4 regions of the Burkholderia sp. Bp9016 genome follow, and region 1 is predicted to be linked to each of the others. Evidence: riboswitches for the same ligand, from Rfam matches in the RefSeq annotation. Region 1 holds a riboswitch; each other region holds the start of a gene.
What was found. Region 1 has a riboswitch for cobalamin ahead of cobG (precorrin-3B synthase). Riboswitches for the same ligand answer to the same signal wherever they lie in the genome.
Positions count from the first base shown of each region.

Region 2: linked by a shared signal. The riboswitch ahead of DIE13_RS30600 (HoxN/HupN/NixA family nickel/cobalt transporter) and the one ahead of cobG (precorrin-3B synthase) in region 1 are both predicted to bind cobalamin.
Region 3: linked by a shared signal. The riboswitch ahead of DIE13_RS23735 (CbtB domain-containing protein) and the one ahead of cobG (precorrin-3B synthase) in region 1 are both predicted to bind cobalamin.
Region 4: linked by a shared signal. The riboswitch ahead of DIE13_RS25320 (TonB-dependent receptor domain-containing protein) and the one ahead of cobG (precorrin-3B synthase) in region 1 are both predicted to bind cobalamin.

Region 1 covers NZ_QTPY01000002.1:42,626-50,169, reverse strand. Annotated here, with positions in the region: gene DIE13_RS02675 (IclR family transcriptional regulator) at 1-677, shown strand, start outside; gene cobJ (precorrin-3B C(17)-methyltransferase) at 710-2,443, opposite strand; gene DIE13_RS02665 (precorrin-2 C(20)-methyltransferase) at 2,440-3,174, opposite strand; gene DIE13_RS02660 (precorrin-8X methylmutase) at 3,171-3,797, opposite strand; gene cobG (precorrin-3B synthase) at 3,790-5,151, opposite strand; cobalamin riboswitch at 5,257-5,448, opposite strand; gene cbiE (precorrin-6y C5,15-methyltransferase (decarboxylating) subunit CbiE) at 5,653-6,897, shown strand; gene DIE13_RS02645 (cobalt-precorrin-5B (C(1))-methyltransferase) at 6,897-7,544, shown strand, end outside.
Region 2 covers NZ_QTPY01000041.1:1,068-8,611, forward strand. Annotated here, with positions in the region: gene DIE13_RS30585 (chloride channel protein) at 1-484, shown strand, start outside; gene DIE13_RS30590 (BspC domain-containing protein) at 541-945, shown strand; gene DIE13_RS30595 (hypothetical protein) at 1,113-1,505, opposite strand; gene DIE13_RS30600 (HoxN/HupN/NixA family nickel/cobalt transporter) at 1,905-2,966, opposite strand; cobalamin riboswitch at 3,003-3,146, opposite strand; gene DIE13_RS30605 (DUF2946 domain-containing protein) at 3,176-3,694, shown strand; gene DIE13_RS30610 (hypothetical protein) at 3,802-4,719, shown strand; gene DIE13_RS30615 (copper resistance protein CopC) at 4,736-5,101, shown strand; gene DIE13_RS30620 (CopD family protein) at 5,104-6,021, shown strand; gene DIE13_RS30625 (copper chaperone PCu(A)C) at 6,098-6,556, shown strand; gene DIE13_RS30630 (hypothetical protein) at 6,602-7,051, opposite strand; gene DIE13_RS30635 (TonB-dependent receptor) at 7,093-7,544, opposite strand, start outside.
Region 3 covers NZ_QTPY01000020.1:128,176-135,719, reverse strand. Annotated here, with positions in the region: gene DIE13_RS23750 (2OG-Fe(II) oxygenase) at 280-1,023, opposite strand; gene DIE13_RS23745 (inorganic phosphate transporter) at 1,449-3,041, opposite strand; gene DIE13_RS23740 (histidine phosphatase family protein) at 3,194-3,805, opposite strand; cobalamin riboswitch at 3,858-4,000, shown strand; gene DIE13_RS23735 (CbtB domain-containing protein) at 4,034-4,243, shown strand; gene DIE13_RS23730 (CbtA family protein) at 4,257-4,979, shown strand; gene DIE13_RS23725 (LysR family transcriptional regulator) at 5,002-5,910, opposite strand; gene metE (5-methyltetrahydropteroyltriglutamate--homocysteine S-methyltransferase) at 6,039-7,544, shown strand, end outside.
Region 4 covers NZ_QTPY01000023.1:83,167-90,710, reverse strand. Annotated here, with positions in the region: gene DIE13_RS25340 (collagen-like triple helix repeat-containing protein) at 170-1,297, shown strand; gene DIE13_RS25335 (VOC family protein) at 1,364-1,774, opposite strand; gene DIE13_RS25330 (Lrp/AsnC family transcriptional regulator) at 1,837-2,298, opposite strand; gene DIE13_RS25325 (LysE family translocator) at 2,413-3,051, shown strand; gene DIE13_RS25320 (TonB-dependent receptor domain-containing protein) at 3,149-5,077, opposite strand; cobalamin riboswitch at 5,380-5,574, opposite strand; gene DIE13_RS25315 (AraC family transcriptional regulator) at 5,685-6,728, opposite strand; gene DIE13_RS25310 (hypothetical protein) at 6,898-7,242, shown strand; gene DIE13_RS25305 (Dabb family protein) at 7,232-7,544, shown strand, end outside.

The DNA of each region.
Region 1 (7,544 bases):
TGCCGCTCACCGAGCTCGCGCGCCTGCTCAACGTGCCGGCGTCGAGCTGCCTGGCGATGGCGCGCACGCTCGTGAGCCGCGGCTATCTGTACGAAGTGCGCAAGCGCGGCGGCTACTATCCGACGCGGCGCCTCCAGACGATCGCCGCCGCGATCGACGCGACCGACCCCGTCGTCGACCTCGTGCATCCGCATCTCGTCGCGCTGCGCGACGCGAGCCGCGAGACGGCCGTGCTCGGCAAGATCCAGGGCACGTCGGTCACGTATCTCGACGTCGTCGAGTCCGAGCAGGCGATCCGCTATACGCGCCAGCCCGGCGAGCTGCGCCCGCTGCATGCGAACTCGATCGGCAAGGCGATCTTCGCGGAACTTGCCGGCGATGCGCAGCAGGCGCTCGGCGCGCAGTTGTCGTTCGAACGCTTCACCGACGCGAGCGTCGCCGACCTGCCGGCGCTCGTCGCGCAAGCCGCGCGGTTTCGCGAACTCGGCTGGGCCGAGAATTTCGGCGAGAGCGCGCCCGAGCTGTCGGCGATCGCGGTTGCGGTGACGCTCGACGGCGACTGGTACGGGCTGTCCGTCGTCGGGCCGACCGAGCGGATCCGTCAGCATCGCGACGCGCATGCGGCGCTGCTGGTCGATGCGAAGGTGCGGTTGCTGGCCGAGCAGGGGCGCGGCTAGCGCCACGGCCTGGCACGCCGCGCGTCAGAGATTCAGCGATACCAGCGCGGCGTATAGACCCACTCGCGGCCGCCGTCGATCGCAAAGCGCCGCGTCGTCGACGAACCGACGATCACCATCGTGCGCATGTCCACCTGATCGCTGCGCAGCGCGCCGAGCGTCGTCGTCGCGAGCGTCTCGCCGGGGCGGCCGATGTCGCGGCCGAGCACGACGACCGTATCGGCCGCGCGATGCGTGCGCACGACGTCGAGCGCACGATCGAGCTGCCACGGCCGCGCACGCGAGATCGGGTTGTAGAACGCCATCACGAGATCGGCTTGCGCCGCATGCCGCAAGCGCGTCTCGATCACGTCCCACGGTTTCAGGTTGTCCGACAGCGAGATCGCGCAGAAGTCGTGGCCGAGCGGCGCGCCGGCCTGCGCGGCCGTCGCGAGCGACGCCGAGATGCCCGGTTCCACGCGCAGGTCGACCGCCGCCCATTGCGGGTCGCGCGCTTCGTCGAGCGCTTCGAGCACGGCCGCGGCCATCGCGAACACGCCCGGATCGCCCGACGATACGACCGCGACACGCCGGCCTTGCGCCGCCAGTTCGAACGCATGGCGGGCACGCTGCATTTCCTCGCGGTTGTCGGAGCCGTGCACGCATTGATCGGCGCGGAACGGGCCGGCCATCGTCACGTAGGTCGTGTAGCCGAGGATGTCGGTGGCTTCAGCGAGCGCGCTGCGTGCGGCCGGCGTGAGCCACGCGGCGGCGCCGGGGCCGAGGCCGAGCACGGTCAGGCGGCCACGGGCGCGACCGAGCGTGGCCGGATCGATCGGGTGTGAAGCAACGGCGCAGGCAAGACCGTCGGCGGCTGCGCGCAGCGTATGCGCGACGCGCAACGTGCGGCCGAGCAATACGGCGGCATCGGTGTCGTTCGCGTGAGCGCCTCCGACTTCGGCATCGGCATCGGCAAAGCGCAGCGGCACGCCGAGTGCTTGCGCCGCTTCCTCCAGTCGAACGTTGCCGAGCAATGTTGCGGGCGCAACGAGTGCGGCGAGCGCCGGTCGTGCGAGCCCCTGCGCGTCGAGCAACGCTTCGACCCGCGCGGCAACCGGCGGCGACGCATCCGCCCGCGCACCATGCACGTCGATACCGACCACCACGCTACGCGGATGAATCACGAGCTCGTCGCGCGCGCCGCGCCACGCCTCGGGCGTGACGCGAATCGCATGCGCTGCCGCCGCGTCGCGCGGCAGCGCGACGTCGTCGAGCCACGGCGCCGCGCCGTCGATGCGCGTGGCCGCGCCCGCAAGCAGGTCGGACACGAAGCGCTTGCCCTGCGCGAGATCGGCGAGCGCATAGCCTTCGGGCGGATTGAGCACGCACGCGCCGAAGCGCAACTCACCGCTCGTCGTGATCGCCGGCGCGACGCCGACGCATGCGGCGATTTCCCGCGCGATCACGTTCACGCCGGTCAGCCCGCCGAGCAGCGGCACGACGGCCGAGCCGTCTTCCGCGACGGCGAGCACGGGCGGCTCGACACCCTTATCGGCCAGCGCCGGCGCGATGCAGCGGATCACGATGCCGGCCGCGCACAGCGCGACGATCGGCAGCCCGCGCGCATAGAGCTCGCGCAGGTGCGCGCCGAGTTCGTCGAACGGCACGTCGGCAGCGACACGGGACGCGAGCCCGTGCACGAGGGCGCCCGGATAGCGCGCCTGGATGCGCCGCGCTGTGTCGAGCGCGCCGGCGCCGAGAATCACGATCGCGGGCGGAGTCGTCATCCTTGCCATTTTTCCCCCGGCACCACGAGCAGCGAGAAATACGGGGACGCCATCGGATCGACTTCGTCGAGCGGCACGATGCGCTGGGCCGCCATCGTCGCGCGCTCGACGTACAGCGCGCGCTTCGCGAGCCCCAGGTCGTCGAGCACGCGCCGCACCTTGTCGAAGTTACGGCCGAGCTTCATCACGACGGCCGCGTCGGCCTGCGCGAGCCGCGCGCGCAATTCGTCCTCCGGCAGCACGCCGGACAGCACCGACAGGCTCTGGTTGCGGTACACGAGCGGCTGGCCGAGCACGGCCGTGCCGCCGAGCATCGCGCACACTCCCGGGATCACCTCGGTGTCGTAGCGCGGCGCGAGCCGATCGTGCAGGTACATGTACGAACCGTAGAAGAACGGATCGCCTTCGCAGATCACCGCGACGTCGCGCCCCGCATCGAGGTGCGATGCAACGATCCCGGCGGCCGTGTCGTAGAAGTCGGCGATCACCGTTTCGTAGCACAGCGGCGGCGGCAGCGCCTCGGTCGTCACCGGGTAGACGAGCGGCAGTTGCGTCTGCGTATCGAGCATGTGTGCCTCGACGATCCCGTACGCGTTGCCCTTCTTGCCCTTCGCGACGAAATACGCGACCACCGGCGCGGCCTGCAGCACCCGCAGCGCCTTGATCGTCATCAGTTCAGGGTCGCCGGGGCCGACACCCACGCCGAACAGGCGCCCGCGCGCGGCCGTCATTCGGCCTCCGTCGCAAGCGCGTTGACCGCGGCGGCGGCCATCGCGCTGCCGCCGCGCCGGCCGAGCAGTGCGACGTACGGCACGCCGCGACTGTCGGCGGCCAGCATCGCCTTCGATTCGGCCGCGCCGATGAAGCCGACCGGAAAGCCGAGGATCAGCGCGGGGCGCGGGGCGCCGGCGTCGATCATGTCGAGCAGGTGGAACAGCGCGGTCGGCGCGTTGCCGATCACGACGATGCTGCCGGCCAGCTGCGGGCGCCACAGTTCGAGCGCCGCGGCCGAGCGCGTGTTGCCGAGATGGCGCGCGAGATCGGACACTTCCGGCTCGCCGAGCGTGCAGATCACGCGATTGCCGGCCGGCAGCCGCGCGCGCGTAATGCCTTCGGCCACCATCTTCGCGTCGCACAGGATCGGCGCGCCGGCCGCGAGCGCGGTGCGCCCGGCCGTGCCGGCGCCCGCCGAGAAGTGCAGATCGTGGACGACGTCGACCATCCCGCACGCATGGATCACGCGCACCGCGAGTTTCTCGAGATCGGGCGGAACCTGCGACAGGTCGGCCTCGGCGCGGATCGTCGCGAACGACTGGCGGTAGATTTCCTGCCCGTCGCGAATGTAGTCAAGCATCGGTGGTGTCCTGGCTGTGCCGCGCGCCCGTCAGTCGGGCCGCGGCCTGGTCAATCGTCAGATGGCGCGCGAGCGGGGCGCCGAGGCCCGCGGCAGCGTCGCGCCGGTAAAGGTCGTAGCGCCCGGTCGCGACCGCGACGAGCGTGTGCGTCGCCGCGTGCGGCAGCGCGCAATGGCGCTCGCACCCGGTCAGGTGCACGTCGAGCGGACGGCCGATGCGCGCGGCCAGCGCGAGCGCGTCGCGTTTCGTATCGGCACGCGATTTCGTGCAGCCCGCGCTGCCCGTGCACGCGGCGAGCGACGCGAGCGGATCGGTCATCGCGCACACGAGGCCGAGCGACGCGAGCGCGTCAAGCACGGCCGGCGCGCGATCATGTGCCACGCCGTGCACGAACACGCCTTGCCATGGCGTCATCGACAGCGTGCCGTCGCCGTCGGCTTCGGATATTTCGGCGAGCCGCTCCAGTTGCATCGCGTCGAGCCGGCCGAGCGCGAATTGCGCGCCGACGCTGCAGCGGGCCGCGTCGAACGACGGCCGCGCGCCGAAACGCAGCGCGGCATCGGAGTGCGCGCGTCGCCAGCCGGCGAGCGCTGGATCGGCTGCCAGCGGGAAGGGCAGGTAGTGTTGTGCGCGTTCGAGCAGCGCGCGTTCGCCGCAGCTCGCGAGCAAGGCGCGCATCCGCGCGACGTCGGCAGGCGCGAGATCGAGGAACGCGAGCAGCAACGCACGCACAAGCGCGGCGGCCTGGTCGGGCGAGACGTCGATCAAGGCGGGCGTGTCGTCGGGGGCGACCGGCACGCAGCCGGCCACGCCCGCGGCGATGCGCAGCGCGCCGTCGCCGCGACGCCATGCGGCCAGCCAGATGTCGTGCGGATGATCGAGCGCCGCGACCGATTCGCCGCCATCGAGCTGGATCGAGAATTTCGGTGACAGTTCGCCGCGACGCGGCTCGCGAGCCAGCATGTCGAAGAGGGCGGGCGCGAGTGCGCGGCTGTCGAGCAACGCGTCGGGATCGTGCCCGGCGAGCGGGCTGAGCATCAGGTTGCGGACGTCGTCGCTCATGGCGAGCGCGGTCCGGTCGTCTGCGGCATCGGCGGCGCTCGCGCGCGGGCCGAGGCCCGCGGCGAGCAATGCGCTGGCCAGCGGATCGGCCGCGCCGTCGCGAATGCCGCGCAACTGGAGATTCGCGCGATTGGTCGCGTCGATCGCACCGGAACCGCAGGCGCGCGCCGCGGCGGCGATCGCGCGCGCCTGCCGCGCGTCGAGCCGGCCGCCGGGCAGCTTGATGCGGCACAGTCCGCCGTCGGCGGCCGCGACGACGCGCACGAGCCCCGGGCAGGCCGACGGGCGCACGGCGGGCGACACAGGAATCGAGACGGGAGCGGAACTCAACGGAATACGGGACAGTGTCGCGCAGCGGCCAACGCATCGGTACACCCCGCCCGACGCCGACTGGCACGCACGCACTTTCAGGCCGGCAGGTCTCCTGGCTGACAGGTCGGCGCCTGCTCCCGGCCTTCCCGGTAAAACCAGTGGCGTGAAGGGGAGATCGGCTCGCTGTCTACAGTTGCGGGGGCAGCCACGGCGGCGCGACGCGCGCCCCGTGTTCCCTCTTCGGCCCCGAAGGGCACCGGCGATCGAACGGCCGTAGGATACCCGATTTCGACGGCGCTTCGCGACCGCCCGGCCATGCGCCGGAGCCGGGGCAAAGCACGGTGCGGGGCGGCAGCCAGGCAGATGAAACGCGCGGTGGAACACGGTACCATGCCGACTTTCGCAATGCGGACGGCCGTACCGGCGCCTTCACGGCCGCCGCGCGGCAACTCGATGGACTCGAACGATGGGGAAGGGTGCATGACGGCGTGGCTGACGGTGGTGGGCATCGGCGACGACGGTTACGCGGGGCTCGGACGCAGCGCGCGGCGCGCGCTGCGCGTCGCGACGCGGGTGGTCGGCGCGAAGCGGCACCTCGACATGCTGCCCGCGCGGCTGCCGGCCGCGCGCGAATCGTGGCCGTCGCCGTTCGACCTGTCGGGCCTGCTCGCGCGCCGCGGCTCGCCCGTTTGCGTGCTCGCGAGCGGCGATCCGATGCTGTTCGGCGTCGGCGCGACGCTCGCGCGCGAACTGTCCCCCGACGAGTGGCGCGTGCTGCCCGCCCCGTCGTCGCTGTCGCTCGCGGCTGCGCGGCTCGGCTGGGCGTTGCAGGACGTCGGCGCGGTGTCGCTTGTCGGCCGCCCGCTCGCGACGCTCGCGCGTCACCTGTTGCCGGGCCGGCGCCTGTTCGTGCTGAGCGCGGACGGCCGCACGCCGGCCACGGTCGCCGCCGAGCTCACGGCACGCGGCTTCGGCCCGACGCGCATCAGCGTGTTCGAACATCTCGGCGGCCCGCTGGAGCGGCGCATCGACAGCCTCGCGCAGGACTGGAACGTCGGCGAAACGGCCGCGCTCAATCTCGTCGCGCTCGACTGCCGGGCCGGCCCCGACGCACCACGCCGCGTGCTCACGCCCGGCTTGCCCGACGACGCGTATCGCCACGACGGCCAGCTCACCAAGCGCGACATGCGCGCGCTCACGCTCGGGCGTCTTGCGCCCGCACCCGGCGAACTGCTGTGGGACGTCGGCGCGGGCAGCGGCTCGATCGGCATCGAATGGATGCGCGCGCATCCATCGTGCCAGACGATCGCAATCGAATCGCACGCCGAGCGGCAGCGCTTCATCGAACACAACCGCGACGCGCTCGGCGTGCCGGGCCTGCAACTCGTCGCGGGGCGCGCGCCCGCTGCGCTCGCGGGACTCGCCGCGCCGGACGCGATCTTCATCGGCGGCGGCGCGACCGCGCCCGGCGTGCTCGACGCATGCTGGTCGGCGCTGAAGCCCGGCGGCCGGCTCGTCGCGAACGCGGTCACGCTGCAGGGCGAGATGGCGCTGGCCGCGTGGCGCGATGCGCACGGCGGCACGCTCACGCGCGTGTCGCTCGCACATGCGGAGCCGCTTGGCCGCTTCGACACATGGCGACAACCGTTGCCCGTCACGCTCTACGACGTGCGCAAGCCGGATGCCACGGCAACGCACCTGTCGAATCTCGCGGACCTCGCGTGATGCGCGACGAAACCCCCGAACAACCGGCGCCGCTGCGGTTCGGCTACACGACCGGCAGCTGCGCGACCGCAACGTCGCTCGCCGCTGCGCGCCTGCTGCTCGCGGGCCGCGCGGACGATGCGGTCGAAATCGTGCTGCCGAAGGGGCAGCGCGCGATGATGCGGCTCGAGTTCTGCCGGACCACGGCCGACGGCGCCGAAGCCGGCACGCTCAAGGACGCCGGCGACGATCCCGACGTCACGCACGGCGCGCTGATCTTCGCGCGCGTCGCGCTCGCCGCGGCGCCTGGCGTGCGCTTTCATGCGGGGCCGGGCGTCGGCACGGTCACGCGCGCGGGGCTCACGCTGCCGGTCGGCGAACCGGCGATCAATCCGGTGCCGCGCCGGATGATGACGACCCACCTCGACGCGCTTGCCGCCGAATACGGCTATACGGGCGGCTTCGACGTGACGATCGGCGTCGAGGGCGGCGAGGCGCTCGCGTTGAAGACGATGAACCCGCGCCTCGGGATCGTCGGCGGGCTGTCGATCCTCGGCACGACCGGCATCGTGCGGCCGTTCTCGTGTTCCGCGTACATCGCGTCGATCCACCAGGGCATCGACGTCGCGCGCGCCAACGGCATCGCGCACATCGCCGCGTGTACCGGC
Region 2 (7,544 bases), on a different contig from region 1:
GCCCGTGCTGTTCGGCGCGGCGTGCGGGCTGGTCGTCGCAGTCGTCGGTGTGGCGACACACGGCCATACGTTCGGCAGCGGATACGCGGAAGCCCGCGGCATGCTCGAAAGCCATACGAACGTCAGCGTCCTGTACCCGGTGTTCAAGATGGTTTCGATGATTGGCTCGTACCTGCCCGGTGCGCCGGGCGGCTTGTTTGCTCCATCGCTCGCGATCGGTGCAGGGATCGGCAATACGCTACATATTCTGTTCTCGGGCATGCAACTTCAGATGCTGATCGCGCTCGGGATGGTCGGCTATCTGGCCGCGGTCACGCAGAGCCCGATCACCGCGTTCGTGATCGTCATCGAGATGATCAACGGCCACGCACTCGTCATCTCGTTGATGGCCACGGCGCTGATCGCCAGCCGCGTCTCGCGATTTTTTGCTCCGCCGCTGTACGAAGCGTTGTCGACACGCTATTTTCCCGCTGACCACCGATGACCTTGCGGGGCATTGCTCCGGGCATCGAAGATCATTAACTGCGTTCGTCTCGACTCATGAAGGGCCTGCTGTTTATTCTCGCCACGTTGCTGCTGCTGTTTGTGTCTGTCGCACGCTTGCGCGCCGAAGATACGATTCCCGAGGATTACCGCTACCTGGCACGTATGAACGTTCGTCCGATCGTCATCGATTGTGTCGCGGAAATCGACCGATGGATTCGAACGTCGGCGAAGTACGACATGTTTCTCGCGCCTGACGTCCGGTTGCTGAGGGCCAAGGTTCGAGCTTTTCGCGGGATGGAGGATCATTCCAACAGCGAGCCGCTGGTCGATTCAACGGTGACTGTTCGCGCTTCAGCGCGCCTGCGGCCTCGTGGTGCGTGGCTCCCCGTGACTGCGAAGTGCAAAATCTGGCGTGCACACGTGGTGAGCGTCATGCTGAAGCCGTCGGATTTGCGGTGACGGGTTCATCGATCCTGAACTGCAACCGCTACCCGGGTATTCGCGAGCAGTGATGTATCGGCGCCACTATCCGGCGGGATGACGATGATGGTCGCGTGTTGTGATCTCTGCGTTGGCGGGTGACCCTCGCCCATATCGGCGGATCTGTGCGGCCAAGTTTCGCGCGCTCATGATTGCGGGACGGTCGGCGTGCCTGCCGCACCATGGATCACGTGGAGATGGAGACAGCCGCGTACCATCGATAAATAGAGCCCGTCGGCACGGCGCTGACGGAAATACTCGACGTGTGAATGATGCCCGTCCGGCATGATACGCAGACCGACCGGCACGCCTCGAAAGAACGATTCGGCGCGCAGCGTAATCGTTCCGGCGCGCTCGCCGAGATGCAGTTGCCGCGTGCTCTGTTTCCACCGACGAGCGACGCAATTCGCGACTTCCGTCGCAGATATATTGGAGTTTGCAGAGAACACGGGCGACTGCCCCAATACACCCTCGCGACGAGAACACGCTATGAGGAGCACGCAGATTCCCGCGGCAATTGTCATGTGCCAAATGTTCAACGGTGTCCTCACGATTCCATGCGGCAGAAGTCGAATCCATCGGTCAAGTTGCGTCACAGTGTGACATGAAAGATGAGTGGCAGCGGTGATTTGATGACTGGATATCTCGCATGTCAAGAAGCGCTTGACGCTTCGGGCGCACCAGGCGGGAAATGCATCAGACCGTGCGGTAGTAGCAGGCGGAACGCGACGACCAGCAGTAGCAACGAGGCAACGGCGGGATTTGTCAAACGCTGCGCAAGCAGTTGACGTAAGCGGATCGAAATACACAGGCCTGACTGCGCTGTTTCGTCGTCTGATGCACCGTTGTCGGATGATGGATGTTGGTCTACTTGCCGGATGGCTACAAGGACCTTGTCGAGTCGGGGCGGAAAATATCCGCCCGCTGTTGTCGGCCAATCACGTGCGCGTCTTCAACCATTCCTCGTCGAAACGCTTGACTCGATAGATCACGATGGACGCGATCCAGCTGACTGCAAAGATAGCGATGATGATGTAGCCGAGCATGCCGAAGTTGTCGTTGAGCGTGCCGATCGCGTCCCACGGCGTACCCTTCAGGTCAAGCTGATCGGCGAGCAGGCCGAGCGCCTCGATGCCGCCGATCACAAGCGCGACCACGATCGACACCAGCGTGATCGTCATGTTGTAGTAGATCTTGCGCAGCGGCTTCTGGTAAGCCCAGCCGTAAGCGCCGAGCATCAGGTGGCCGTCGAGCGTGTCGACGAGCGACATGCCTGCGCTGAACAGGACGGGAAAGACCATGATGGCCCACGGAGACAGGCCCTTCGCCGCCTGTGTCGCGGCGATGCCAAGCAGGCTGATTTCGGTCGCCGTGTCGAAACCGAGGCCGAACAGGAAGCCGATCGGGTACATGTGCCAGCTCCGCGTCACCAGCCGGAACAGCGGGCGGAACAACCGCGCGAGAAAGCCACGATCGGCGAGGAGCATGTCGAAATCGTCGTCGACGTATGCGCCGCCACTGCGGATGTGACGCCAGGCGCGGTAGATGCCGCGCAGGATCATGAGGTTCATCAGCGCGAGCGCGAACAGGAAAAACGCTGAAACGGCCGTGCCGATGATGCCGCCGATCGCCTTGAAGTTGTCGAACCGGCTCTGGATCGCCGTGGTCGCGAGTGCGACCGCGATCGATGCAAGTACGACGACGGTCGAATGGCCAAGCGAGAAGAAGAACCCTACCGCGACCGGCCGTTTTTTTTCCTGCATCAGCTTGCGCGTGACGTTGTCGATCGCGGCGATATGGTCGGCGTCGACCGCATGTCGGAGTCCAAAGCCGTATGCGAGCATCGCGGTGCCGAGCAGGACCGGATAGGCATGGAACGCCACCAGGGCCCATACCCATGCAAACACGTTGATGGCGATCAGCACGCCATAAATGCCCAGCAACTTCCGCCGTACGCTGGCGTTCGAGTCGTTGAAAATCTGAGTGAATCGGTCAAGCATCGAGAATCTCCCGGAAAGCACGCGTTCCGAATGGTGAAAGGGCAGGTGCACAACGAGGTCTGGCTTCGGGATCGACTGCGATTGCAAACGCCGTCCCGATACAGTGGCGCGACCGTACCGGAATCTCACCGGTTTCCCGTTGTGTCTGCGTCAAGAGAAATCAACTCCGCTTATACCGCGCGGAAACCGAAAAGTCGATTCCGTTCGTGATGGTGCTCGAGCCGATTTCTTTCACATTACATTCGGAAATATCGCATTCGTTTACTGAAATATTTCGGGAGCTTGATCCTTTTCCAGCATGGCATAATCGCCGTCCGTCACGTCCCATGTCATCGTCTCTGCGCGTCATGTACGTCGCCCGTTTCCGCAAACCCGGCAGCCTGATCGGATTGATTGCAATCCTGATGATGGCGCTCGCCCCTGCGGTTTCGCAGATGATGATGTCGCGTCACCAGCTCGTCGACGCACTGACCGTCTATTGCACCGCAAGCGTCGACGAAGTGTCGGCCGCACATGACGGCAAGCCGTCGCACGCGGCAAAGACGCACTGGCAGGCTTGTCCCTATTGCAGTTTCTTCGCTCACGCGACTGCGTTGCCGGGGCACGCCGTCGTGCTTGCCACTCTGCGTCCCGGTTCGCAGAGGCCGGTCGTATCGGCCTCGAATCCGGCTCGCATCAGCCTCGTCCACACGGTCGCGCAATCCCGTGCGCCGCCCGCATTCTCCTGATTTCGTCTGATTTTTCTGCCTGAAAAATTGCCGCCCGCGAAGCGCGAGGCGGCGAGTCGTCGCGCGTACGCGCGACGATATCGAACGACAACCGGAGAACACACGACATGCCTCGTAATACCGAACGGCGCGCGCTTCGCGCATGCGCCGCGCTGCTGGCCACCTGCGCCGGCCTTTCCCATGCTTCTTTCGCCAATGCGCACGCCGTGGTCGGCGACCGCGTCTTTCCTGCCACGATGACAGTGGACGACCCCGGTGTCGGCGACGAGTTCGACATGCAGTTCGGCCATATCAAGTCGCCGGACGACAACGGCGACAACATGAACGTCAATACCGTGTCGTACGAGTGGGACAAGCTGATCACCAAGAACCTCGCGTTCAGCGTCGCCAGCCAGTACGTGTCGCAGAACGATCCGAACGGCGGTTCCGCGAAGGGCTGGGATAACGTCACGCTCGGCGTGAAGTACCTCGTCTACACGAACGCCGCGCACGAATTCATGGCGTCCGTCGGCCTGGAAACCGAGATCGGCGGCACCGGCGCGAAATCGATCGCGAACGCGTACTCGACATTTACGCCGACCGTCTACCTCGGCAAGGGCTTCGGCGATCTGCCCGCGTCGCTCGGCTATCTGCGCCCGCTCGCGCTGACGGCCGAACTCGGGCCGAACCTGACCACAGCGTCGTCCGACCAGGGGCCGAACTCGTTCGGCTGGGGCTTGACGCTGCAATACAGCATCCCGTACCTGCAGCAGCAGGTGAAGAACCTCGGCCTGCCGCAGCCGCTCAGCAACATGGTGTTCGTCGTCGAGGCGCCGATGAGCACATGCACGGCGGGTGCGTGTTCAGGCCAGACGACCGGGACGATCAACCCGGGCGTACTGTGGCTCAACCGCTACGGACAATTCGGCGTCGAGGCGCAGATTCCCGTTAATCGGGCATCGGGCAACCATGTCGGCGTGATCTTCGACGCGCATCTGTATTTCGACGACCTGTTCCCCGGCTCGCTTGGCAAGCCGCTGTTCTGATCCACGGAGAAACCGCATGAATCTTTCGACCACGATGCGCGCGGCGGCGGCCGCGCTGCTGCTCGCCGCCGCGCAACTTGCTCACGCGCATGCGTATCCGACGCATCAGCAGCCGTCCGCGGGCGAAACCGTTACCGCGTCGCCGAAAACCGTCGCGATCGATTTCGACGACGCGCTCGAACCCGCATTTAGCTCGATCGCCGTCACCGATGCGCAGGGGCACGCCGTCACGAACGGCAAGCCCGAAGTCGACGCGGCGAACAAGAAGCACATGTCCGTCGCGCTGAATTCGCTGTCGCCGGGCGTTTACGCGGTCGCGTGGGTGGCCGTCGCGGTCGACGGCCACCGGACGCAGGGGCACTATACGTTTACGGTGAAGTAGCCGTGGACGTGCTCGTCGACGCGCAGATCGCGTTGGCCGCCGTTCAGGACCTGCTGTTCGCCACGACGGCGGGCTTGCTCGCGTGCGGCTCGATCGACCGGCGCATCGGATTGTTTGACCAACGGGCGCTGCGCGTCGTGCGCGCTGCGCTCGGCCTCGCGCTTGCACTGACGGCGTTCGGCTATCTGTGGCTGCAAGCCGCCGTGATGAGCGGCTCGCCGCTCGCCGACGCCGGACCTGCTGTCGTGGCCGTGCTCACGGAATCGCATTTCGGTATCGCCTGGTCGATCGGATGTTCAGGCGCGCTGCTCGTCGCGGCGGGCATCCTCGCGCGCGGCCGCGACGCCGTGCCGTGCGCCGCGGGCATCCTGCTCTGGGCCGCCGGCAAGGCGGCCATGGGTCACGCGGCCGATGGCGGCGACTTTTCGTGGCGTGAAGCGGTGCACCTGACGCACGTACTCGCGACAGCGATGTGGGCCGGTGGCGTGATCGCTGCCACGGGCCTGTTGCGGTGCCTCGGGCGTACCGGGACCGCGAGCGTTCCGGCGCAACAGACGGCTGCGTTCTGCTCGGCGCTCTCCCATCTCGCGACCGGTGCATTCGCTATCGTGCTCGTCACGGGGCTCTACAACGTGCTGCAGGATACGGCGCAAACCAGCGCGGCGCTGTTTGGCATAGCCTGGGGCCGGGTGCTCGCGGCAAAGCTCACGTGCGTCGCATTTGCGGCGTTGCTCGGCGGCTGGAACCGCCTGGTCGTATTGCCCGATCTGCGCTTGCGTGCCGAACGGCACGATACCGGTTATCCGGCCGCGCAACGCCGCTTCGACATGGCGCTTGCCGTCGAGGCCGTCGTCATGGTCGCGGTCCTGGCGCTTGCAGCGTTGCTGGGCCATACGGCGCCGACGGCGGGCGCGTCCTGACGACACGTTTGCTCACGGAACAAGGCAGGGGTATGGGCCCCTTCGTTATCCAACCATTCATGACAGAGGATCGGCAATGAATATCACGAAAACAACGCGTGCTGCGCTCGCGTTCCTGTCCGCCGCCGCATTGTCGCCGGTCGTGCATGCGGCGCCGGCACAATCGGTCGCCGTCTCCGACTGCTGGATTCGCGGGATGCCCGGCAATTTGCCGTCGGGCGGCTTCTTCAACGTGAAGAACCGCAGCGGCAACCCGATCGACCTGACCGGCGTCGACAGCAATGCTTTCGGCATGGCGATGCTGCACCAGACACAATCGAACGGAAGCACGTCGACCATGGTGATGGTCGACAAGGCGACGGTACCGGCCGGCGGCACGCTGTCGTTCGCGCCGGGCGGCTATCACCTGATGCTTGAGCAGCCGACGCATCCGCTGAAGGTCGGTACGACGCTGCCGCTCACCTTCACGTTCGGCGACGGCGAGAAAGTCACCGCGCAGTGCATGGTGAAGGCACCGGGAACGATGGCGAAGTAGACGCGGCAAACGAGCATGCCGGTGCCAATACGCACCGGCATGCTTCTACCATTTGAACGTCTGCCACCGGTACGTGTCGTCGAGCGACTCGATGACGAGCCGCTCGACCGGAACGGGTTTGACCGATCCGTACCATTCGAGCGGATCCGCGCCTTGACGCACGCCTGCTGCGACCAGCGCGTCGCGTGCCGTGTCCTCGATCCGCGCCCGTCGCCAGAGTGCCTGATCGTGAAGCAGCTTCGTCGCGTCGATCCCGAAGCGTACGAGTCCACCGCCAGCTTGGCGCGTTTGCCACATCGTCAATGTCACGCGATCGCCGGTGCCCGGGTCGATCGCCCGTCTGTTGGCCGTTTTCTCCCAGTACGGATTGCGCGAGAACCACGCGACAGGCTTCGCTTCCGGTGCCATGTCGAGCGTTTTCGGCATGATGACTTCGCTCATGATGATGGACTCGAAGTGCAACATGACCGTGTAGTGCCATGCCATCGTAACCATGCGGACATTTCCTTTTTCGATTGAACGTATGCCGTGATGTTTCAGTAGCGCATGGTCAGCGACGCGAACGCGGCCCGGCCGGGCGCTGGCGAATGCAGTGTCTGCGAGCCGTCGTACCAGACGTATTCGTTGAACCGGTTGAACAGGTTCGTCACCTGCAGCTCGACGGTTGCCCGTTTCGATACGCGATAGGCGGCTCGCGCGTTGACGGTCACCGCCGCGCCGAAGCGGCCGGTCGAGTTGGTTTGCTCGAGGTAGTACGCGCTCTGTGCATTGCCCCATGCCGACACGTCGAGTTCGGGCGTTGCCCGCCAGTCGATCCCGGCCGACAACAGATGGTTCGGCACGTGATCGACCTGCTTGCCGGCGCTCGCCGGGCTCGCAGGCCCCGGATCGACAATGCGCGCCATCTGGTACGTGTACCCGAACCACAGCCCGACATCCCGCGCCACACGCAGGTTGGCCTGCAGGTCGATCCCGTGGCGCTTCGTCT
Region 3 (7,544 bases), on a different contig from region 1:
GGCCCGATGCACCGCGCGATAAAGCAGCATTCGCACTGGATGATGCGAGGCACGTCATGGACCGCGATGCCGACTATATGGCCGGGCTGCCGCGATGTGCCCGTCCCACCAGCGAGAGCATGACGTCACGCGAGACGAGGCAATATCGCATTCGATGCCGCGGGAGCGTCAGGGACAGTAATGCGGATTGCATGACGGCGCTCGAGCGCAGCGGCCTGCGCGCCGTACGAGTATCGACACGATGGGGTGCGCGACAGCATGGTTCTCATGTCGGTATCGTTACTGCGCGTCATGAAAGATGATGCCGACCGTATGGCGGTGCCCGGTCCGGATGCGGCTCACGCCGTGACGCAGATTGACGCGATAGACGCCGCGCGTCCCTTGCACCGGCCTGCCATGCACCGCGAAGATCACCGCGTCGCCCTGCATCAGCGGCACTACTTCCGCACGCGACTGCATGCGGGGCCGCTGTTCCGTCAGTACGAACTCCCCACCAGTGAAATCCCGGCCCGGCGCCGACAGCAGGATCGCGACCTGCAGCGGAAAGACATGCTCGCCATACAGGTCCTGATGGAGGCAGTTGTAGTCGTCCGGGCCGTATTGCAGGATCAGTGGCGTCGGCCGCGTCTGGCCAGCCGCATGGCAGCGCGCGAGAAATGCCGCGTGCTCGGCCGGATAGCGGACGTCGATTCCGAGCGCCCGGTTCCACCGATTCGCGATCGGGGCGAGATGCGGATAGAGCGTTGTCCGCAGCGCATCGACGATCGTGGGCAGCGGATAGGCGAAATATCGGTACTCGCCGCGGCCGAAACCGTGCCGCGCCATGACGACGCGTGAACGGTACAGCGCATCGCGCGGGTAGAGTGCCGCCAGCGCCGCGCATTCCTCCAGCGAGAGCAGACCCGGTACGCGCGCGCATCCGTAGCGATCGAGTTCGGTATCGACGGTGGTCCAGTCGAGGGCGCTCACGTGCTGCGCCATGTCGACGGATTCGACGGCGGGTTGCAGATCGGCAATGTTCACGGGCGTACCTTGTTCGTCAGCGATGTGGTGTCGTGCAGGCATGCCATCGGCATCGAAGTACCCGGTATCGAGTGTGCTGCGATGCACAGCCGGTCGTTGTGGAACGGGCGGCGACGCGATGCCGGCAAGCGCGGCGCATGCCTGCGTCCACGGTGAAAGTCGATGAACCCAGTCTAATGTCGTCTGTGCGATGACGCGCTCCAGATCTTGCGCTTCAATCCGGAAAGAAGGGAGGGGTGCGGCGCGAGCAGCCGGTATGGCGGCTCGGAGTCTAGGCGAGGTTGACGCGGCGATGAGCCGGATGGACTTCGCTCCGTGTGAGCGAAACGAAAAGGCTACGACGCGAAGCACCGAAGCACCGAAGAACCGACTTCGAATCTTCCTCGGCGAGCGACCGGTCCCCCGGCCGCTCGCCGCTTCTCCGCTCAGGCGACCGAGCGGAACAACCAGTAAAGACCGGCCGCCAGCACAATCGATGCCGGCAACGTCAGTACCCATGCGAGCACGAGGCTGCGCACCGTGCTCCACTGCAGCCCGGAGCCGTTCGCCGCCATCGTGCCCGCGACACCCGATGACAGCACGTGCGTCGTCGAGACGGGCAACCCGTACGCGTCGGCCGCGCCGATCGTCAGCATTGCGACGAGCTCGGCCGATGCGCCCTGTCCGTACGTCAGATGCTGCTTGCCGATTTTTTCGCCGACGGTCACGACGATCCGCTTCCACCCGACCATCGTGCCGAGACCCAGTGCGATCGCGACCGCAACCTTCACCCAGGTCGGAATGAACTTGGTCGCGTGGTCGAGCTGCTTGCGGTAGTTGTCGATCGCGAGCTTGTCGTCGGCGGAAAATGCCGGTTGCCCCGACTTCTCGATCAGACGAATCGCTTCGGACACCAGATACATCGTGTTGCGCACGTTGTCGACGTCGCCCTGCGGCACGGCCGCCATCGAGCCCGACGAACCGACCGCGGTCGCCAGCGACGTGGACAGTTGCTGCACGCCCGGCAGCACGGCCGGCGTCATCTCGCGGCGCTGCACGAAGTGTTCGACGTCGGCGCGAGGATTCGCGGACGGTGCGACGCCGTTCGAGTATTTCGCGAACGTCGCGGCGGCCTGGTTCGCGACGGCGACGAACGTCTGCGATTCGGCCGGCGTGACGGCCTTGTTCAGTGCGTACGCGGTCGGCACCGTGCCGATCAGGATCAGCATGATGAGGCCCATGCCTTTCTGCCCGTCGTTCGACCCGTGCGCGAACGACACGCCGGTGCAGGTGAGGATCAGCAGGCAGCGAATCCAGAACGGCGGCGGCTGGTCCTTCGGCGGCTCCTTGTACAGATCCGGAACCCGAATGACGGCCTTCAGCACGAGCAACAGCAGCGACGCGCACAGGAAGCCGACGATCGGCGAGAACAGCAACGACTTGCCGACGCCGAGCGCCTGACCCCAGTCGACACCGCTCGTGCCGGACGGACCGTGCATCAGCTGGTTCATCAGCCCGACGCCGATGATCGAGCCGATCAGCGTATGCGAGCTCGACGACGGCAACCCGAAGTACCAGGTCGCGAGGTTCCACACGATTGCGGCGATCAGCAGTGCAAACACCATCGCGAAGCCCGAGCCGCTGCCGACCTGCAGGATCAGCTCGACCGGCAGCAACTGCAGGATGCCGAACGCGACGGCGCCGCTCGAAACCATCACGCCGAGGAAGTTCCACAGGCCGGACCAGATCACCGCGACGTTCGGCGTCAGCGAGTGGGTGTAGATCACGGTCGCGACGGCATTCGCCGTGTCGTGGAAGCCGTTGACGAACTCGAAGCCGAGCGCGATCAGCAGCGCGGCGCCGAGCATCAGATACGGGAACAACGATCCTTCGCGGACGGGCGACAGATCGGCAATCAGGTGGGTGGCGATATAGACGGCACCGATCGCGAGCACCAGCAGGAAGACGGCATAGCCGACCTGCCGGGTGCGTTCGGTGGAGCCGGGAGTATTGGCGGCGGACGAAGCAGGTTGATTCATGACGGCATCTCGTAAGGGAACCGCGTCCGATCCTAGCTTCGGCCACTCGTCAGTTTGATGACAGTCGGGAGGACGAATCGTTGTCTTACAGGTATGTAAGAAATGCGCGCATCGCCATTCATCACGTTGCCGCGTCGCGCCGGCCCGCATCGTCATCGGTATGGTCGGCAACGAACTTGCGTGTCGGTATCGCGCCCGTCGTCGTCGATGGTCAACGTCCAACCGTCCGGCGACCTGACGAATACCGTGCACGATAGCGGTGCGACGTCGATGCGCATCGCGGCCTGCGGTTCCATCCGCAACGCACACGCGATGGCTGTACGAACGATCGCCGCATGCGTGATCGCAACGACGTCGAGATCGCGCGGCAGACCGTCGAGCCAGGCGCGGACGCGCCATGCGACGTCTTCGAACGACTCACCGCCGTGCGGCGACGCAAGCGGCTCGCCGAGCCATGTGCCGAGTTCGTCCGGCAGGTCGCGCGCGAGATCGTGCAGTCGCTTGCCGCGCCAGCGGCCGTAGTCGACATCGCGAAGCGCATCGTCGAGTCGCGCGCGTAGCCCGAGCGCATCGGCGGTCTGTCGCGCGCAAAGCGCGGGACTGCTCAGCGCGACCGCGCGAGGGACGCCGGCGAACCGCTCGCGTACCGCGGCGGCGTCGGCCAGCCCGCGCGCGTCGAGCGGATCGTCGTCGGGAAACGTGCCGGTGCGCATCGCACGGGTCGATGCATGCGCGATCAGGCGCAGCAAGACAGGCTGGATCATGTCGGTAGTCGATTGTTCGAGGCGGCAGTGCGCGGCAGTGCCGATCATGCACCGGCCTTCAATACGCGAACGTTCGCGCGTACAATTCGCCCGATACGAAACGTGGAAGCCGGTGCAATTCCGGTGCGGTCGCGCCACTGTAACCGGGGATATTCGATCCCGGAAGCCAGACCTGCGTTCGTATTCCATCCAACATTTGCCGGGGCGCGATTCCCCTGAGGTGCATCCATGAGCGAAGCAATGCTGAAGCCGGCTGTCGTGCCGGCGCCCATCCCCGTCCGCGAACTGTTGCCGTGGGCCATCTTCGTCGGTCTGATCCTGCTGCTCGCGCTGTATTTCGTCGGCGCGGAACAGGGCGCGACGTCGATCGTGCCGGGCATGTACGTGCACGAGTTCGTGCACGACGGTCGCCACCTGCTTGGCTTTCCCTGCCACTGACGCGGAGTAGAAGATGGTCGGAAAGCTGCTCATGCGCGGGATGCTCGCAGGCATCGCCGCGGGTCTCCTCACGTTCGGTTTCGCGAAAATCGTCGGCGAACCGCAAGTCGATCAGGCAATCTCCTTCGAGGAAAAGTCCGATGCCGCCAAGGGCGAAGCGCCGGAGCCTGAACTGGTCAGCCGTCACACGCAGGCAGGCCTCGGCCTGCTGACGGGCGTCGTGACCTACGGCGCGGCGTTCGGCGGGCTGTTCTCGCTGGTCTTCGCGTTCGCATACGGACGAGGCAACCGCCTCCCGGCACGTCCGCTCGCCGCGTGGCTCGCGCTCGCGGCATTCGTCGCGCTCGTGATCGTGCCCAACATCAAGTACCCGGCCAATCCGCCATCGGTCGGCGACCCCGACACGATCGGCTATCGCACGGGCCTGTTCTTCCTGATGATCGCGATCTCGATCGCGACGATGGTGTTCTCGGTCAGCGTGCGTCGTCATCTGCTGGCGAAGCTCGGCCAGTGGAACGCGTCGATCGTGGCGGGCCTCGTGTTCATCGCGATCATCGCGGCCGTGCAGAACGGGCTGCCGTCGGTCAGCGAGTTACCGGCCGATTTTCCGGCAGCCGTGCTTTGGAAGTTCCGCGTGGCGGCGATCGGCATGCAGGTGATCATGTGGACGACGATCGGCCTGCTGTTCGGTGCGTGGGTCGAACGTGGCGAACGCATCGGCATGCGCGCCGCCTGACGCGCATTGCAACAGGGCGCGCCTAGCGCAGCATGCGCGGCGCGCTCCACGTCGATTCGCGCGCGAGCGCGACGAACGCGGCCAGATAGTCGATCGACGCGTCCGCTTCGCGGATGCCGAGGAAGATCTGCTTCGCGATTCCCTTCTTGCCCAGCTTGACCGGCACGACCGGCATCCGGTCCGCATATTCGTCGGCAAGCCATCTCGGCAGCGCGGCCACACCGCGCCCGCTCGCTATCATCTGCAGCATGATGTCGGTCGTCTCGATCGACTTGTGGCGCCGCGGCACGATGCCGGCCGGTGTCAGGAACTGGTTGTAGATGTCGAGCCGGTCCGTTTCGACCGGGTACGTGATCAGGATTTCGTCGCCGAGCTGCTCGGGCGTCACGTAGTCGGCATTGGCGAACCGGTGTGCGTCGGCGACCACCAGCACCTGCTCGTAATCGAACACGGGATCGAAGCGCAGCCCCGGCTTGTTCAACGGATCGGGCGTCACCAGCACGTCGATGTCATAGCCGAACAGCGCGCCGATGCCGCCGAACTGGAAGCGTTGCTTCACGTCGACGTCGACGTCCGGCCAGCGCGTCAGGTACGGCGACACGACCTTCAGCAGCCACTGATAGCACGGGTGGCATTCCATCCCGATGCGCAGCGTGCCGCGCTCGCCCTTCGCGTATTGCTTCATCCGCTCCTCGGCGAGCTCGAACTGCGGCAGCAGCCGGTTCGCCAGCTTCAGCAGATATTGCCCGCCCTGCGTGAGCCGCAGCCCGCGTCCTTCCCGATCCCAGATCGGCGTGCCGAGCTGCTGCTCGACCTTCCTGACGGTATGGCTGAGTGCCGATTGCGTGAGATGCAGCGCATTGGCCGCGGCCGTCAGCGAGCCCTGGCGCTCGACCTCACGGATCACGACGAGATGGAATCGTTCCAGCATGGATATCGCTCACTCAACTGATACATGAATGGATTTAATGGATGAATGAAATAATGCCATTTTATTTCATGGTTTGAAATCCCTATCATGGCTGCCGGATCCTCAATTTTTCTCTGTACGGCAACGTCATGGTTACGACACACAACCTCGGTTTTCCGCGCATCGGCGCAAAGCGCGAACTCAAGTTCGGTCTCGAACGCTACTGGAAGGGCGAATCGTCGCGCGACGAGCTGAAGTCGCTCGGTGCCGAGCTGCGCCACCGTCACTGGAACGACCAGCGCGATCTGGATCTGGCTCCGATCGGCGACTTCGCGTTCTACGACCAGGTGCTCGACATGAGCTTCACGCTCGGCAACCTGCCCAAACGCGTGCAGGGCTTCCAGGGCGACGCGCTCGACAACTATTTCCGCGTGGCGCGCGGCCGCTCGGCGCAATCGGCGGAAGAACATGCGGCGTGCTGCGGCGGCGTTTCGGCCGGCGAAATGACGAAGTGGTTCGACACGAACTATCACTACATCGTCCCGGAATTCCACGCGGACACGAATTTCTCGCTCGATCCGTCGCGCTTGCTCCAGCAACTGGCCGAAGCGCAGGCGCTGGGCGTCGCCGCGAAGCCGGTGATCCTTGGGCCCGTCACGTACCTGTGGCTCGGCAAGTCGAAGGACGATTCGGATCGTCTTGCACTGCTGCCGAAGCTGCTGCCGGTGTACGGCGCGCTGCTCGACACGCTGACCGCGCAGGGCGTCGAATGGGTGCAGATCGACGAACCGATCCTCGTCACCGAACTCGACGCCGAATGGCGCCAGGCATTCCGCACTGCTTACGCGGCGCTGGAAACGCGTCGCATCAAGCTGTTGCTCGCGACGTACTTCGGCCAGCTGCAGGACAACCTGACGCTCGCGGCGTCGTTGCCGGTCGACGGTTTGCACATCGACGCGATCAATGCCCGCGACGAAATCGACGCGCTGGTGCGTGAACTGCCGGCCGAGCGCGTGCTGTCGGTGGGCGCGATCAACGGCCGCAACATCTGGAAGACGGACCTGGGCGCAGCGCTCGACTGGCTCGAGCCGCTCGCCAAGCAACTGGGCGAGCGCCTGTGGCTCGCGCCGTCGTGCTCGCTGCTGCACGTGCCGGTCGATCTCGCGAGCGAAGAAAAGCTCGACGCGGAAATCCGCTCGTGGCTCGCGTTCGCGCTGCAGAAGCTCGACGAACTGAAGGTGCTTGCGACCGCGCTGAACGAAGGCCGCGACAAGGTGGCCGACACGCTTGCCGCGAATGCCGCCGCGATCGACTCGCGCCGCCGCTCGCCGCGCGTGAACAACCCGACGGTGAAGGCCGCGATCGCACGCATCGACGCGCAGCTCGGCAACCGCGTGAGCCCGTACACGGAGCGTGCGGCGAAGCAGTCGGCACGACTGAACCTGCCGGCTTTCCCGACGACGACGATCGGTTCGTTCCCGCAGACCGGCGAAATCCGCCAGGCGCGCAGCCAGTTCAAGGCGGGCGCGCTGGATGAAGCCGGCTATCGCAAGGCGATGCAGGCCGAGATCGTGCGCAGCGTCCGCGAACAGGAATCGCTCGAACTCGATGTGCTCGTGCATGGCGAAGCGGAACGCAACGACATGGTCGAGTAC
Region 4 (7,544 bases), on a different contig from region 1:
GGGGCTCGCCGAACCGGCGGGTTTCCGATCGCATGCCGTACGTCCCGCGTGGGGACGGCCGCCGGCGGGGCCCGGTGCGCGGCGATCGCGGGATTGCATCGATGGCGACCTTGGTGGCACGGGTGATGCTTGTCGAATGCATTGATCTGAAAAACCGACGGGGGCATCCATGTATCACCATTTCACCAGAACCGGCGTTGCGCTCGCCGCGATCGCCGCGGCTTGTATGCTGGCCGCGTGCGGCGGCGGCGACATCACCGCGCCGACCGTGGCCGGCAATAACATCGGCACGAGTACGAGCGGAACTAGCGGAACCAGCGGAACTAGCGGAACCAGCGGAACTAGCGGAACCAGCGGGACCAGCGGGACCAGCGGGACCAGCGGGACCAGCGGGACCAGCGGAACGACGAGCGGCGGTTGGGGTACCAGCGGCGCGCCCGGCACGAACGGCATCGTCAGCACGGTTGGCCAGGTCGTGATGGACGCCGGCACCTCGCTCGGCGGAGTGAGTCTGCCGGGTGTCGGCAAGAGCGTGACCGCGGGCCCGGGCGCCACGATCACCGGCGTGGGCTCGATCATCCGCGACTCGGCGAACGCGGTGAGCGCGGGGATCGGCCAGATCGGCATCACGCCGGACCCGGTCGGCAAGACGGTCACCGGGCTCGGCACCGTCGTCAGCTCGACGGGCAATCCCGTCCTGGGCCTTGCCGAGACCGTGAAGGCGCTCGGCGCGGGCCCGCTGTCGCCGCTCGCCCCCATCACGACGCCGGTTGGCGGCCTGCTCGACACGGTAGCCCAGGGGCTGCAGTCCGCGGGCGCTACGGTCGGCTCGACCGTGTCGTCGGGGCCGGTGCAGCAGGCGACCCAGTTGGCCGGGTCGGCGATCACGCCTCTCGTGACGACGGCCGGCAGCCTGACCCAACAGGTCGGCACGGCGACCGGTCTCGGCCAGCCGGTCGCCGGCCTGCTTGGACAGGTCGGCGGGGCGATTACGTCGGCCGGAACCAAGGTGTCGGCCGCCTCGTCGCAGCCGGTCGTCGGCGATCTCGGGCAACTGGTTCGGGCGGTCGGCAATACTGTTACCAACGCCGGCGGCCTCGTGAATCCGAACGGCGCAAACGGCGCCGTGCCGATTTCGGGCCTGGTGACGAGCGTGGTCGGCGGGATACCGGCAACCGTGCACAACGGTCCCGGCACCGGTACGAGTGGCGGGGCAACGTCGGGCGGTACGAGCAATCCGCTCGCGCCGGTCACGTCGCTCGTCGGCGGCTTGCTCGGCGCAGCGGCCGGCAAGTGACGGATCCGCACTGATCGTCAGCGCGCCCGGCCGGCGCGAACGAATCGCCGGCCCGAACACCGCGTGCTAACCCGGTCCGTTGCCGGAATCGCAGTCGGGTTCGGAGAAATTCAATTCGACACCGTTGCCGGCCGGATCGCTGAAAAAGATCTGGAGCTGGCGCGTGAGCGGCACGTATCGGCGCGCGTACTGGACCTGCGCGTTGTCGAGGCGCCGCTCCATGTCGGCGGCGTTCGCGCAGGAAAACGCCATATGGTCGAACGTATTGACGACGTGCGCTGGCCGCACCTCGCCGGGCCGCGTTTCCGACAGGTGGAGAATCGCTTGCGCCCCCGCGTAGAGCCAGTAGCCGTCGCTCTGGAACGGTGGCCGATAGCCGGGTTCGAGGCCCACGACGTTCACGTAGAAATCGCGCAGCGTATCGAGCGTCGCCCGATCGGCGCGCAGGTTGTAATGATCGAGTCCGATGACTGACATGGCAGGTTGTCCGGTTCGTGCAAGGGGGCATTGCACAGCATCGCGTAGCGCGGGGTGTCCTGTCACCCCCGAATCCCTTTGATCGCCGCAGCCGGGCGCGCGAGCCCGCGGGCCGGCAGCGGCGTCGACATCACGATCGACGTGCGGGTTTCGCCGTACAGGTTGATGCGCTCGATCAGCTGTTCGAGGTGCGCCATGCCCGTGGCCACGAACCGCATCACGTAGGAATCCGCGCCGGTCACGTGATGGCACTCGACCACTTCGGGAATCGTCTCCAGCAGCGTCAGGAATTTCGCCTTGGCCGGCTGCGGCACCGTGATGCCGATCAGCGCGCTCACCGCGTAGCCGGCCGCGGCCGGATTGACCCGCGCCGTGTAGCCGTCGATCACCCCGATCGATTCGAGGCGCTTCACGCGTTCGGTCACCGCCGGCACCGACAGATGAACCTGACGTGCCAGCTCCGTGTAGCTGATGCGGCCGTTGGCCTGCAGCAGCGCAAGTATCTTCCAGTCCAGATCGTCCATGGCGGTGGAGTTTTTAAGGTAAAACAGCCATTTTTCCTTAAAAACCGGCTTCAGCGGCGATCGGACTTTCCCTACGATGCCGGTATCCCCCTTGCCTGACACGAGGAGTCGGCCATGCTGTTCATCAAGTCCGTCGTGATCGGCTTGTCGATCGCGGTGCCGGTCGGCCCGATCGGCATGCTGTGCATCCAGCGCAGCCTGACCCGCGGCTTTCGCGCAGGGTTCGCCACCGGCATCGGGGCCGCCTGCGCGGATGCGATCTACGGGCTGCTCGGCGCGCTGGGTGTCGCGGGCATCGCCACGGCGTTCCCGATGCTGACCGTCGCGCTGAAAATCGGCGGCGGCGCGTTCCTCGTGTGGCTGGCGTGGTCCATCGCGCGTCAGCCACCGGCCGTGGCGGCCGTGCAGCGCGACGGGCCGCGTACGACCGTGCTGCGCGACTTCCTGACGACGTTCGGCCTGACGTTGTCGAACCCGATGACGATCGTGTCGTTCATCGGGATTTTCGCGGCGCTTGGGCCGCTGTCGGCGGCTCGGGAAGGCGCGATGCGGATGTCCGTCGCGCCGATGGTCGCCGGCGTGTTCGCTGGGTCGGCGGCGTGGTGGCTGTGTCTGAGCGGTGCGACCGCCGCGTTACGCACGAAGATGTCCGGCGCGTTCATGCACGGGCTGTCGCGTGTGTCGGCCGTCGTGATCGCGGGGTTCGGCGCGATCCAGTTGATTGCGGGCGTGCGCGGCGTCGTGGGGTCGTGAAGGTCGACTGCGGTTCGCTGCGAACGCATTCGATCCATCTGAACGGCTCCGCATCGGCGTCCGTGATCGCGGGCGCCGATGCGTGGGCAGCCGGGCGTCAGAACGTGTAGCTGACCTTGCCGAACGCGGTGCGGCCGAGCGTGTTGTAGCCGTACGCGGTCATGTACTGGCGGTCGAACAGGTTCGACAGCGTCGCCGATACCGTCAGGTGCGCGTTGATCCTGTACGACGCGCGCAGGTTCACCGTCAGGTACGACGGCAGGTAGGTCGTGTTCACCGGGTCGTCGAACGTCGTGCCGCCGTAGTTCAGCGACGCGCCCGTGCTCAGCGCGTGCAGGTGCAGTTCGTCCCACGTGTGGTCGACGCTCACGCTGACCGTCTGGCGCGGCCGGCGGTTGAGCCAGCTGTCGTTGGTCTCGTCCTGCGGGTCCAGCAGGCCGATCGCGATGCTGACCGGCGTGTAGCGGCCAATCGTCCCCTTGTACGACAGGTCAATGCCGCGGATATGCGAGCGGCCGATGTTCATCGGCGAGAACGTCGCGGGGTTGTACGCGATCAGGTTGTGCACCCGCGTGTCGTAGATCGCGGCGGTGAACGTGCCGTACGACGTGTTCGCGTCGAGCGCGGCCTCGATCGAATCGCTGCGCTCCGGGCTCAGGTCCGGATTGCCGTAGCCGGGGTAGTACAGGTCGTTGAAGGCCGGCAGGCGGAACGCGTTGCCGTACGACACCCGCGCCGTGTACACCGGTGTGATCGCCCACGACAGGGCCGCGTTGCCGGTGTTTACCGACTGGCCGGCGATGATTTCATGACGGCCCGCGACGAACATCGTCACGTTGCCGAGCGTTGCCGACTGATGCAGCGAGAACGCGGAGTCGTTGCGCGTCGGTACGCCGTCCGGAATATCGATCGGCAGGAACGCCTGTTCGCGCGTGAAGTCGTAGGCGAGCTTCGTCTCGCCCGACAGCGGCAGGCCGAACAGCTGGAACCCGTGCTCCTGACGGGTCAGCGACGTCGACGAAGTGATGCGCTGCGAGTTGATCTGGTCGGTCGGGATGGTCGGGGCGCTCGCGTACAGGAACTGGCGGTCGTTCGCATAAGCGAACGACTGGTCGAATTGCGTATCGGGCGTGATGTCGAGATGGAATGCGATGCCGGTCGTCAGCTGATGATCGAGCTGGCGGTTCGCATAGCCGGCGTTGTCATAGGACAGGTCGGAGCGGTGATACAGCGCAAACGTCGAGATCGACCAGTTGTCGCGCGCGTAGCCGAGGCGCGCATCGAGGTCCTGCGCGTGATACGGATTGCGGCCGTCCTCGTGGTACGGCAACACGGGCCGCGTCGCGTCGATGCCGGCCGTGTTGTAGTCGTGCAGCCCGAGCGAATACGTGAGGCCGCCCAGTGCCGCGAGCGGGCCGGTCGACGGCACGGTGCCCGACGTGCGCAGCTGCGTGTCGAACGTCTTGTTCGAGCCACCGCCGAACGACACGGTGGTCTGGTTCGGCTGGTTGGCCGCGCGGCGCGTGAACAGTTGCACGACGCCACCCATCGCGTTCGCGCCGAACGACGCGGCGGCCGGCCCCGAAATCACTTCGACGCGCTCGAATGCCTCGGTCGGCAGGTCCGCCCACGGCGCGATGCCGGTGGTCGGCGAGCCGATCCGGATGCCGTCGATGAACACTGCGACCTGGCTGGCCGACGAGCCGCGGATGCTGACCGACGCGGACGAGCCCGGGCCGCCGTTCTGCGAGACGGTGACGCCCGGCAGTGTCGCGAGCGCCTGCGTGATGCTCGGATCGCTCGGCGACAGCCGGTCGAGGTCGGTGCGCGTGAGCACCTGCGTCGATGCATAACGCTGGTCGAACGACTCGGGCAGATGGCGCGTGTCGGTCACGCTGATCGACGGCAGGTCGGCGCCGTCCGTGGTCTGCGGCGGCTGCGGGGTCGCCGTGTCGCCGGCGGCGTGGGCGATCGGGGAGAGCAGCGCCGTGGCGGCGGACGTGGCAAGGAGGTGGCGAAGGTTCATAAGGCAGCGAGCGTGATGGTGTTGCGTACAGCGAGCGTAAGCGGGGCGCGGCGAGTACCGCGTTCGATCTTGTGGGTTTATCGCGAGACCGGACAGCGTGGCCGGTCGTCGCGCAGGACGACGCGGCAGACGTGCGCGGACACGCCGCGCATGCCGGTGGCATGTCGGCGCGACGCTTCCGGCATGGAAGCGGATTCGGGAAGATGGGACATCGGATGGGTCCTGAGGTCGGGCCGTCCATGCAACGAGCGACCGCCAAAGGCGGCGCGTGGCGCATCGGGACACCCCGCCCGGTGCGGCTGCTTGGACCTCGGGTCGATGGCAGGTCTCCTGGCTCGCGGGTCGTCATTCGCGCCGGCCTTCCCGGTTTACCCAGTGGCATGCGGTGGCGCGGATTCGCCGCTTACAGTTGCGGGGGCAGCCGCAGATTCGAGGCGCGGCCTCTCCTGCGTTCCCTTTTGATCCCGTCTCTGGGAACCATCAGCGCGCAAGCGTAATGGCGCGCGCTCCGGCGCGTCAATTGCCGGTGCGAAGGAGGATGCGAAAAAACGTCACTCTCTGCCTTGTTCTTTCAAAATCCTTTCTCCCGGAGCGCGCGAATCGGGCTTCACGTCTGGTGAAACGGCATGTCGGCGGCGACGCAAATGCGCCGGAACCGGCTCGGCGCCACACCCGTCCACCGCACGAACGCGCGCCGGAACGCTTCCTCGCCACCGAAGCCGAGATGCGCGGCAATCCGCGCGATCGGCCAGTCCGACTCGCGCAGGCAGCGCCGCGCGACATCGGCTAGGCATTGCTCGCGCAACACGTGATAGCCGCTGCCTTCGGCCGCCAGCCGCCGCCGTAGCGTGGCGGAGCTGACGCCGAGCCACGTCGCCAGCTCCGCGAGCGCCGGCACCGTCTGCTCGCGCGCGAGCGCCGCGTCGAGAAAGCCGCGTACCTGCTGCGCCCATGACACGACGGCAGGTGCCGCATCGATCAGACGAAACGGAAAGTCGACAAGAAATGCGTCGAGGTCGCCCGGCTGCCGGATCACACGCGCATCGAGCCGCGCTGCGTCGAACGCGAAGCCGTAGGTTTTGCGGCCGACGTCGACCGGTGCATTGAACAGCCCGAGCAGCGGCATCGCGTCGTCGCGGCGCGGATGGCCGAGCCACACTTCGTCAGGCCGCAGCGGCTGCCCGATGAGCCAGCCGAACAGTTGCAGATAGCAGAACAGGCCGGTCAGGTCGACGAGACACGCGGCCGGGCTGCGGGTGCGACGCAGCGAATCCATCCGGAACGTCGCGCGGCCGTCGCGCACCGCGAGCGACAGCATGCCGGCACGCGGTGTCAGCATCTCGCAGAACTCGGCCGCGCAGCGGATCGCATCGGCGAGCGTTGCACAGCTGAGCAGGCAACGACACATCAGGTCGACTTCCTGCTTGCGCATCGGCGGATGACCGTTGCCGCGCGCGACCTGCGCTTCGAGCCGTTCGATCGCGTCTCGGTATAGCGCGACAAAGCCGCCGGGCGTCGCGGCGGCAACCGCGACGGCGGGCAATGTGTGCGGTTGCGCCGACGGCGCGCCGCTGCGCATCAGTTCGTCGAGCAGGCGTGCGCCGAGGCCCGGCAGCACGCGGCCGCGTGCCGGCAATGCGCGCTGTTTCATTTGCCTCCCGATCTGAGCGTTGCGACAGGGGCCGGTGAGCGGACCGATAGGGGCTCGCCGACCGTCGCCACGCAAGAATGCTATCCACGCCGGCCGCTTCCGGCCTCGCCGGAACGGCGTAGGCGGCCGGCATCGCATTCCGCCACGAACCACCCGAGACGACACGCGAATGATCCAGATCGTAGACGAAATCACGCTCGCGCCCGAGCGCATTCCCGACGTGCTTGCACTGCTGCGCGACCGCTATTTACCGGGCCACGCGGCGCGCGGACTGACGGCGGCCGGCCGCTGGGTGTCGCCGCCCGTCGCGGTGCCGGGGCAGTCGAGCACGCTGTGGCTGACATGGCAGGTTGCCGATGCGTCCGCGTACTACCGGATGCGCGCCCTGACCGATGCCGACGTGGTTGCGTTCTGGATCGCCGTCGATGCGCTGTGCGACGCGCGCCGCCGCCACGTGATGACGGACGCCGACGCGCCGCTGCCGGCCCTGACGGAGGTCGACCATGCGGCATGACACGGCGCAGGTATTCGTTTCCGCCACTGCCGACACCGGCGCAACCGAGCGCGCGCTGCGCGATGCGGCGCACGCGCTGCACGGCGCCACCCGTGTGTCGCTCGAGCGCAATCTCGACGGATGCTGGGGCGCGGGCGACTACACGCTCGACGTGCTGCGCGACGGACGAGCAATCGGTCACGCGACGGATTTCACCGCGCTGGCCGGGCTGCCGGGCGTCGTGCGGATCGACGGCGCCGGGTGCCGCGCGATCGGCGGCGGCCTGCGCGAACCGGCGCTGCGCGACGGCGTCTGGCGCACGC